DNA from 2 places in the Streptosporangium jomthongense genome. Region 1 is predicted to be linked to the other one. Evidence: riboswitches for the same ligand, from Rfam matches in the RefSeq annotation. Region 1 holds a riboswitch; the other holds the start of a gene.
The links. A riboswitch is a leader RNA that binds a small molecule or an ion and turns the genes downstream of it on or off. The one in region 1 is predicted to bind glycine.
Positions count from the first base shown of each region.

Region 2: linked by a shared signal. The riboswitch ahead of gcvP (aminomethyl-transferring glycine dehydrogenase) and the one ahead of gcvT (glycine cleavage system aminomethyltransferase GcvT) in region 1 are both predicted to bind glycine.

Region 1 is NZ_JBHSBC010000032.1:112,103-116,308, reverse strand. It holds gene ACFOYY_RS26115 (L-serine ammonia-lyase) at 1-463, opposite strand, end outside; gene gcvH (glycine cleavage system protein GcvH) at 549-938, opposite strand; gene gcvT (glycine cleavage system aminomethyltransferase GcvT) at 935-2,023, opposite strand; glycine riboswitch at 2,065-2,149, opposite strand; glycine riboswitch at 2,152-2,250, opposite strand; gene ACFOYY_RS26100 (hypothetical protein) at 2,390-3,142, shown strand; gene ACFOYY_RS26095 (TetR/AcrR family transcriptional regulator) at 3,254-3,859, shown strand; gene ACFOYY_RS26090 (alpha/beta fold hydrolase) at 3,856-4,206, shown strand, end outside.
Region 2 is NZ_JBHSBC010000008.1:254,147-258,352, reverse strand. It holds gene gcvP (aminomethyl-transferring glycine dehydrogenase) at 1-2,102, opposite strand, end outside; glycine riboswitch at 2,262-2,353, opposite strand; gene ACFOYY_RS09145 (MerR family transcriptional regulator) at 2,368-2,988, opposite strand; gene ACFOYY_RS09140 (bifunctional nuclease family protein) at 3,133-3,603, opposite strand; gene ftsR (transcriptional regulator FtsR) at 3,683-4,206, opposite strand, start outside.

The DNA of each region.
Region 1 (4,206 bases):
CGACCACGAAGCCGCCGCCGACCGAGTAGTAGACCTTCTCCCGCAGGACGTCGCCGGTCTCCCCGAAGGCGGTGAACCGCATGCCGTTCGGGTGGTGCGGCAGGGAGATCTTGCGTTCGAAGACGAGATGCTCACCGACCGCGAACGGGATCTCGCGGGAGCCGTACAACCGGATCGTTCCCGAGGCGCGCATGGCGGCCAGCCGTTCGTCGACGGTGTCGACGTCGACGAGTTCGGGTTTGTCGCCGGTCAGGCCGAGAAGGACGGCCTTGTCGCTGCCGTGGCCCTTGCCGGTCAGGCCGAGCGAGCCGTAGAGGATGACCTCGACCCGGGTGGTCTTGTCGAGCAGGCCGTCGTGGTCGAGCCCTCTGGCGAACCTGTGGGCGGCGGCCATCGGGCCGCCGGTGTGCGAGCTGGACGGGCCGATACCGATCTTGAAGAGGTCGAAGACGCTGATCGCCATTGATCTGCCCTGCCTTTGCGCTGTCCCGCGGTCGTGATCACGCGCGCCGGTGGACGCGCGTGATCACGACGCAAGATTAGATATTTCAGGATTCGCCCGAAGTGAGTGCCGTGTACTCCTCGGGGGACAGCAGGTCCTCCGGGTCACCCTCAAGCCGGACGCGGAACAGCCAGCCGTCGCCATAGGGGTCACTGTTGACCAGCGAGGGGTCGTCGACGACGGCCTCGTTGACCTCGACGACCTCACCGCCGACCGGCGCGAAGATGTCGCTCACCGACTTGGTCGACTCGACCTCGCCGACCGCCTCACCCGCGGTGAGCGAGGAACCGGCCTCGGGCAACTGGACGAAGACCACGTCACCGAGGGCGTTGGCGGCGTAGGCGGTGATGCCGACGGTCAGGGTCAGGCCGTCGTCTATGCCCGAGATCCACTCGTGCTCCTTGGTGTAGTGCAGCTCCTCGGGAATGTCACTCACTTTTTCCTCCTGTAGAAAGGCAGCTCAACGACCTCGACCGGCTCGTGACTGCCCCGGATGTCCACGGCCAGTCCAGCGGACGTTCCGTTGTCCACGTAGGCCATGGCGATCGGCCTGCCCAGGGTCTGGGAAGGCGCTCCGCTGGTCACCTCTCCGACGACGACGCCGTCGCCGGAGACCACCGGATACCCGTGGCGGGGCACCCTGCGGCCGGTCGCGATCAGTCCCACCAGGCGGCGGGCCGGGGGGACGTCCTTGAGCGGCTCAAGGGCGGCCCTGCCGACGAAGTCGCCTGGTTTGTCAAACCTCACCACACGGCCGAGCCCCGCGTCGAACGGGGTGAGATCAGCGGAGAGCTCGTTGCCGTACAGCGGCATCCCCGCCTCAAGACGGAGGGTGTCACGCGCCGAAAGCCCGGCGGGCAGCAGGCCGTACGGCTCGCCCGCCTTGGTGAGCGCGGCCCACAGCGGCTCGGCGTCGTCGGCGGCGACGAACAGCTCGAAGCCGTCCTCGCCGGTGTAGCCGGTGCGGGCGACGAGGGCGGAGAGCCCGGCGACGGTCGCGGGAAGGCCCGCGTAGTACTTCAGGCCGTCGAGGTCGGCGTCGGTGAGCCCGCCCAGGATCTCGCGGGAGCGCGGCCCCTGTACCGCGACCAGCGCGTACTGCTCGGAGCGGTCCTCGACCGCGGCCTCGAAGGCCCCGGCGCGCTCGGTCAGCTCGGCGGCGACCCGGGGGTAGTTGGAGGCGTTGGCGACGACCATGAACTCCTGGTCGGCCAGGCGGTAGACGATCAGGTCGTCGAGCACGCCGCCCTGGGGATCGACGATCATCGTGTAGCGGGCGCGTCCCGGCTCAAGGGCGGAGATGTGACCGACGAGCGCGTAGTCGAGGGCCTCGCCTGCCTGCGGGCCCGTCACGAAGATCTCTCCCATGTGGGAGAGGTCGAACAGGCCGGCCGCCTGGCGGACCGCGTTGTGCTCGGCGGACTCGCTTCCGTAGCGCAGCGGCATCAGCCAGCCCGCGAAGTCGGTCAGCGTCGCGCCGAGGGCCTCGTGAACACCGCGCAGCGGCGTGGGTCGGGACATGTTCGCACCTCAGACAGGGGTCGGATGAGAAGCATCCTCCCCCTCTGTCATGGATGCCTGAGAGCTTCGCCCGATTTTTGCCGGACTTTCACCTTCGGCGAGGCCGTACGGCCTGCTTTCCAGAGGCACCTACCCACGCGGTCCTTTGCCTTGAGAGGTTTGCGGGGAGGGCTTGCTCCTTCAGGGGTCCTGGCCTGGATGTCAGGACGCTCTCCCGCGCGGGCTCGTCGGTGTCCCGGCCAGCCTAACCGTAGGCGAGGGCCGAGCGAAATCCCCGGGTCGGGACAGAGTGTCCGGTTAGGCGTGATCATGACGGCTCTCGCATAACCTGAAGGTGCAGTGGGGGATTTGTTCCAACATCGAATCGTGGAAACAGGACGGCTACCGCTCTTCTGTTTCTTCGTCGCGCTGATCGTCGCCTTCGTCTTCACCCGCATCAACGTCCGGCTCATCCGCGCCAAGATCGGCTGGTTCGGCAACGTCAGCGTCGGCGACATGCACATCCACCATGTGGTGTTCGGCGTGGTGCTGACGATGCTCGGCGGGGTCTCCGGCCTGCTCGTCTCCGGCGTGTCCCAGGGGTGGTACGCCCTGACCGCGGCCGTCTTCGGGGTGGGCGCCGCCCTCATCCTGGACGAGTTCGCGCTGATCCTGCACCTGCACGACGTCTACTGGGAGGAGGAGGGCCGCACGTCGGTCGACGCGGTGTTCATCGCGATCGCCGTCACCGGTCTGCTCCTGCTCGGCCTGCGCCCGCTGGGCTGGGAGCGGCCGGACGGCACGCCGCAGGGGACGTGGCTGGCGGTCGGCTTCCTCGTGCTCAATCTCATGCTCGCCGTGGTCACCCTGCTGAAGGGGAAGATCTGGACGGGCATGGTCGGTCTGTTCGTCCCGCTGCTGCTGATCGTCGGGGCGCTGCGGCTGGCCCGGCCCGGCTCCCCCTGGGCCCACTGGTTCTTCGCCCCGGGCTCCCGAAGGCCGAGGCCCTGGAAACTGGCCAGGGCGCAGCGCCGTGAGGAGCGCTGGCGCCGCCCGGCCATCAAGGTCAAGATCGCCTTCCAGGAGTTCGTCTCCGGCCGTCACGACCTGCCCTCCTCCCGCCTGCGGCCACGCCGCTGACCTCGGTGAACCGCCGTGCCGTACTGTCGCGCGCCCGGTGAAACTAATCTCATTAGACAGAAGCTAATGTGATTAGTTACAGTCTAGGGGTTCTAGGAGAGAGGGGTGCGTATGGCGCGGGCCGGGTTGACGACGGATCGGGTGACGCTCGCCGGTGCCGAACTGGCCGACGAGGTCGGGTTCGACCGGCTGACCATGTCGGCGGTGGCACGACGGCTCGGGGTGAAGGACGCCAGCCTCTACGCGCACGTTCGCGGCCTTGAGGACCTGCGCGGCCGGATCGCCCTGCTGGCGGCCGACGAGAAGAGCGTCCGCATCGCGGAGGCCACCGCGGGGCTGGCGGGCAGGGACGCGCTGGTCGCGTACGCGACCGCCTACCGGGACTACGCCCGCGAACACCCGGGCCGCTACATGGCGACGCAGATCCCCACGGAGATCGACCCCGAGCTCCTGGCCGCGGCGCGCGGGCCGCGGCGCGCGATCGAGCTGACCTACGGCATGTTGCGCGCCTACGCCCTCGGGGAGCCCGACTTGACCGACGCGGTACGGCTGCTGCGCAGCATGCTGCACGGCTTCATCAGCCTTGAGGCGGCGGGCGGGTTCGCGCACTCGCGCCCGGCCGAGGAGTCGTGGTCACGCTGCCTCGACGCCCTGCACACCCTCCTGGAGCGCTGGCCCGCCGAGCACGAACCACACGGTGAAGGAGACAGGACATGACCGAGACGACCACCGGACGCCTGCGTGTGGACGGCGCCGAGCTGTACTACGAGGTGCGGGGGCGCGGGCCGCTCCTGCTGCTGATCCCCGGCGGCACCGGCGGCGCCGCCTCCTTCGAGGAGATCGTCGACGACCTGGCCGCCGACCGCACGGTCGTCACCTACGACCCGCGCGGCCTGTCCAACAGCCCGCTGGACGACCCGGCGGCGCCCCAGCGGGTGGAACAGCACGCCGAGGACGCCCTCGGGCTGATCGACCTGCTCTCCCCCGGGGAGCCCGTCAGCGTGGCGGGCTGCAGCTCGGGGGCGATCGTCGCGATGCACCTGCTCACCGCCCACCCCGGGCGG
Region 2 (4,206 bases), on a different contig from region 1:
TGCAGGTTCAGGTGGGAGACGTCCGCCCCGAACTCGCCCGGCTTGGCCAGGCCGACCAGGGCGTTGAGGTTGGCGCCGTCGACGTAGACCTGGCCGCCCGCCTCGTGCACCCGCTCGCAGATCTGGGTGATGGTCTCCTCGTAGACGCCGTGCGTCGAGGGGTAGGTCACCATGATCGCGGCGAGCCGGTCGCGGTGCTTGCCGAGCTTGGCGTCGAGGTCGGCGAGGTCCACGTTGCCGTTGTCGTCGCAGGCGACCACGACGACCCGCATACCGGCCATGACCGCGCTGGCGGCGTTGGTGCCGTGCGCGGAGGAGGGGATCAGGCAGACGTCGCGATGGGCCTCGCCGCGGGCGTGGTGGTAGGCGCGGATCGCCAGCAGCCCGGCGAACTCACCCTGGGAGCCCGCGTTCGGCTGGATGGAGACCGCGTCGTAGCCGGTGACCTCGGCCAGCCAGCCCTCAAGCTCCCGCACCAGCTCCGTGTAGCCCTCGGCCTGCTCCGCGGGGGCGTAGGGGTGCAGCCCGGCGAACTCGGGCCAGGTGATCGGCTCCATCTCGGTGGTCGCGTTGAGCTTCATGGTGCACGAGCCGAGCGGGATCATCGACCGGTCGAGCGCGACGTCCTTGTCCTGGAGCCTGCGCAGGTAGCGCAGCATGGCCGTCTCCGACCTGTGGCTGTGGAAGACCGGGTGGGTCAGGTAGTCGCCGGTGCGCGCCAGCCCCTCGGGCAGCGCGTCGTGCGCCGCGGCGTCCAGGTCGGTCAGTACGGCGCCGCTGACCTCGAAGGCGGCCAGGACCTGCTCCAGGTGGAGCTGCTCGGTCCGCTCGTCGCAGGTGACACCGACGTGGTCGGCGTCGACCAGGCGCAGGTTGACGCCGTTGTCGCGGGCCGCGGCCACGATCCGGGCGGCGCGGCCGGGCACCCGGGCGAGCACGGTGTCGAAGAAGGCGTCGTGGACGACCTCGACGCCTCCGTGGCGCAGGCCCGCGGCCAGCACGACGGCGTGCCGGTGGACGCGCCTGGCGATCCTGCGAAGGCCCTCGGGGCCGTGGTAGACGGCGTACATGCCCGCGATGACCGCGAGCAGCACCTGCGCGGTGCAGATGTTGCTGGTCGCCTTCTCCCTGCGGATGTGCTGCTCACGGGTCTGCAGCGCCAGGCGGTAGGCGGGGCGGCCGTCGGCGTCCTGGGAGACGCCGACCAGACGGCCGGGCATCTGCCGCTGCAGGCCGTCGCGGACGGCCATGTAGGCGGCGTGCGGGCCGCCGAAGCCCAGCGGGACGCCGAAGCGCTGCGAGGAGCCGATCGCGATGTCGGCGCCGAGCTCGCCGGGGGCGGCCAGCAGGGTCAGGGCCAGCAGGTCGGCGGCGGCCACCACCTGGGCGCCGCGCGCGTGGGCGGCCTCGGCGACGGCGCGGAAGTCCCTGATCTCGCCGTCGGCCCCGGGGTACTGCACGAGCACGCCGAAACAGTCGGGAAGGGCCTCGGTGAAGTCGCTCTCGACCAGCTCGATGCCGAGCGGCTCGGCCCTGGTGCGCAGCACGGCCTTGGTCTGCGGCAACGAGCCGGCGTCGACGACGAACACGTTCGAGGAGCCGCGCACCGCCCTGCGGGCCAGCGTCATCGCCTCGGCGGCGGCGGTGGCCTCGTCCAGCAGGGAGGCGCCCGCCACGTCGAGACCGGTCAGGTCGGAGACGACCGTCTGGAAGTTGAGCAGGGCCTCAAGGCGCCCCTGGGAGATCTCGGGCTGGTAGGGCGTGTAGGCGGTGTACCAGCCGGGGTTCTCCAGGAGGTTGCGGCGGATGACCGCCGGGGTGATCGTGTCGTGGTAGCCCAGGCCGATCATCGAGGTGAGCACGGTGTTGCGCCCGGCGAGGGCGCGCAGCTCGGCGATGGCCTCCGTCTCGCTCGCGGCGGGCGGGAGGTTGAGCCTGTCCTTCGCCCTGATGGCCTCGGGGACGGCCACCGCGACCAGGTCGGCGGTCGAGGCGAATCCGACCGCCTCGAGCATGCGGGTCTGGTCGGCGTCCGCGGGCCCGATGTGACGGGTGGCGAACGGCGGGGGGGTCAGCTCGCTGAGCGGTGACAGGTCGGTCATGGGAAGCCTCCCGAGACGTTGGAGACCGGCGCTGGGCGCGGGCGTATGCCGGATCTCCCCCTCTGTCATCGCGACCTGAGAGTTTCACCTTCCGGTGCGTGGAAGGCTTTCCCCGTCGGTGAGACGCGCCTGGCGGGCGTGCCTGCTTTCCAGAGTCGCCTCGCCCACGCGGTACCGGGTGCCTGAGAGATTCCGGGGAGGTTGCTCCTTCGGCGCCCCGATCATGCCGGGGTCTCTCCCGCGCAGAGTCAGCAGCGAGACAACCTTACCCGGTGCGGCGAGCCCGGCGACGACGGGCCAGCTCATCCGCGTGGTGATCGCCTAAAGGGCTCTGGCCGGACTCCGCGCGCTCTCCGGGCAGGTCGGCCAGGGAGCCCTCCACCTCCTGCCAGACGCGGCCGAGGGCTATGCCGAAGACACCCTGCCCTCCCTGGAGCAGGTCGATGACCTCGTCGGGTGAGGTGCACTCGTACACGCTCACCCCGTCACTCATGAGGGTGATCTGGGCCAGGTCGTTGACGCCGCGGTCGCGCAGGTGCTGGACGGCGATGCGGATCTGCTGGAGGGACACACCCGTGTCGAGCAGCCGTTTGACGACCTTGAGCACCAGGATGTCGCGGAAGCCGTACAGGCGCTGGGAACCCGAACCGTGAGCGGCCCTGACCGTGGGCTCGACCAGACCGGTGCGCGCCCAGTAGTCCAGCTGCCGATAGGTGATGTCGGCCGCGGCACAGGCGGTGGGACCGCGGTATCCGATGTCGGCGGGCAGTTTCACCGGCTGCCCGTCGAACAGCAGGCCCTCTTCGCCCGCACGCTGACGTGCCTCCCCGCGCCGTTCCGGGTCATCCTGGTCGGCGTTTCTACCCTCGCCGCTGCTGACCGCCACGCGGACCTCCGGCTTTCTCTCATCCCGCGGCCTGATCTGGGGGTTTGCGCACAGCCGCGGGTTTCACTTGCACCGTAGGACTGGGGCCAAGATCAGTCAACGACCCTCCCCGGCGCGTCGTGAAGCGTAAATGCACCGAAATACCTACCCCGCGCGACCGAAGTCCTCGGGCGTGATCGTGTCAAGGAACTCCCTGAACTTCTCCACCTCGTCCTCCTGGTCGTCGGGAATGATCACCCCCGCCTCCCTGACGATGTCCTCACTGGCGAAGATACGGGCTCCCGTACGCAACGCCAGGGCTATGGAGTCCGAAGGACGGGCGCTCACCTCGACCCCGTTGGAGAACACGAGATCGGCGAAGAAGATCCCATCACGGAGTGCGACGATGTTCACGGTGCTCAGCCGGACGCCGAGCGCGTCGAGCACGTCGCGGAAGAGGTCATGGGTGAGTGGCCGGGGTGGCGGCTCTTCGGCCTGGGCCATCGCGATCGCCGTCGCCTCGGTCATGCCGATCCAGATCGGCAGGTACCGCTCCCCATGTGCCTCCTTCAGCAGGACAATAGGCTGGTTTGAGGGCATCTCAACCCGAACGCCCACGACCTCCATCTGCAACACGGGCTGCTCCGTCTTCGCTGGATTATGACCGGTTTGTTCAACGTAACACTCGTGAGGGGACGAGTGCCTGGTCAGGTTCTCACCGGCCCAAGCCCCCACGCACGGCGGAACGCAGGAGCGAGGCGTGCAATTCCAGCAGAAGACCAGAAATCTCCTTGGCGGTCTCGTCGGCCCGGTCGATGGCCCCCGGGCCTCGGCGGCGAAGCAACGGCGCGATGGCCTGTTCGACGAGGGTGGCCTCCCGCTCGGCCGCGGCCTTGACGACCCGCAGGTGGCGTGCCCTGAGCCCGAAGGCGGCCAGTGCCCCCACGCTGCGGGCCACGGCCAGCGCCTCGGCGTCGTAGTGGCGGGCGACCGCGGCGAGCAGGCCGAAGTCCTCAAGCTCGGTGAGGGTCTCCTCGTCGAGCTCGGCGGCGGCGAGCAGTTCCTTGCGGGTGAGACGAACCTCCGGCGGCGCCTCGCCGGGAAGGGCCCGCGGAGGGGTGACCGGCCGGTCCTCGCGGTCCGCGGCCTCGAGCCGGTCCTTGATCACACGCAGCGGCAGGTAACGGTCGCGCTGCTCGCCGAGGATGTAACGCAGCCGCTCGACGTCGGCGTAACTGA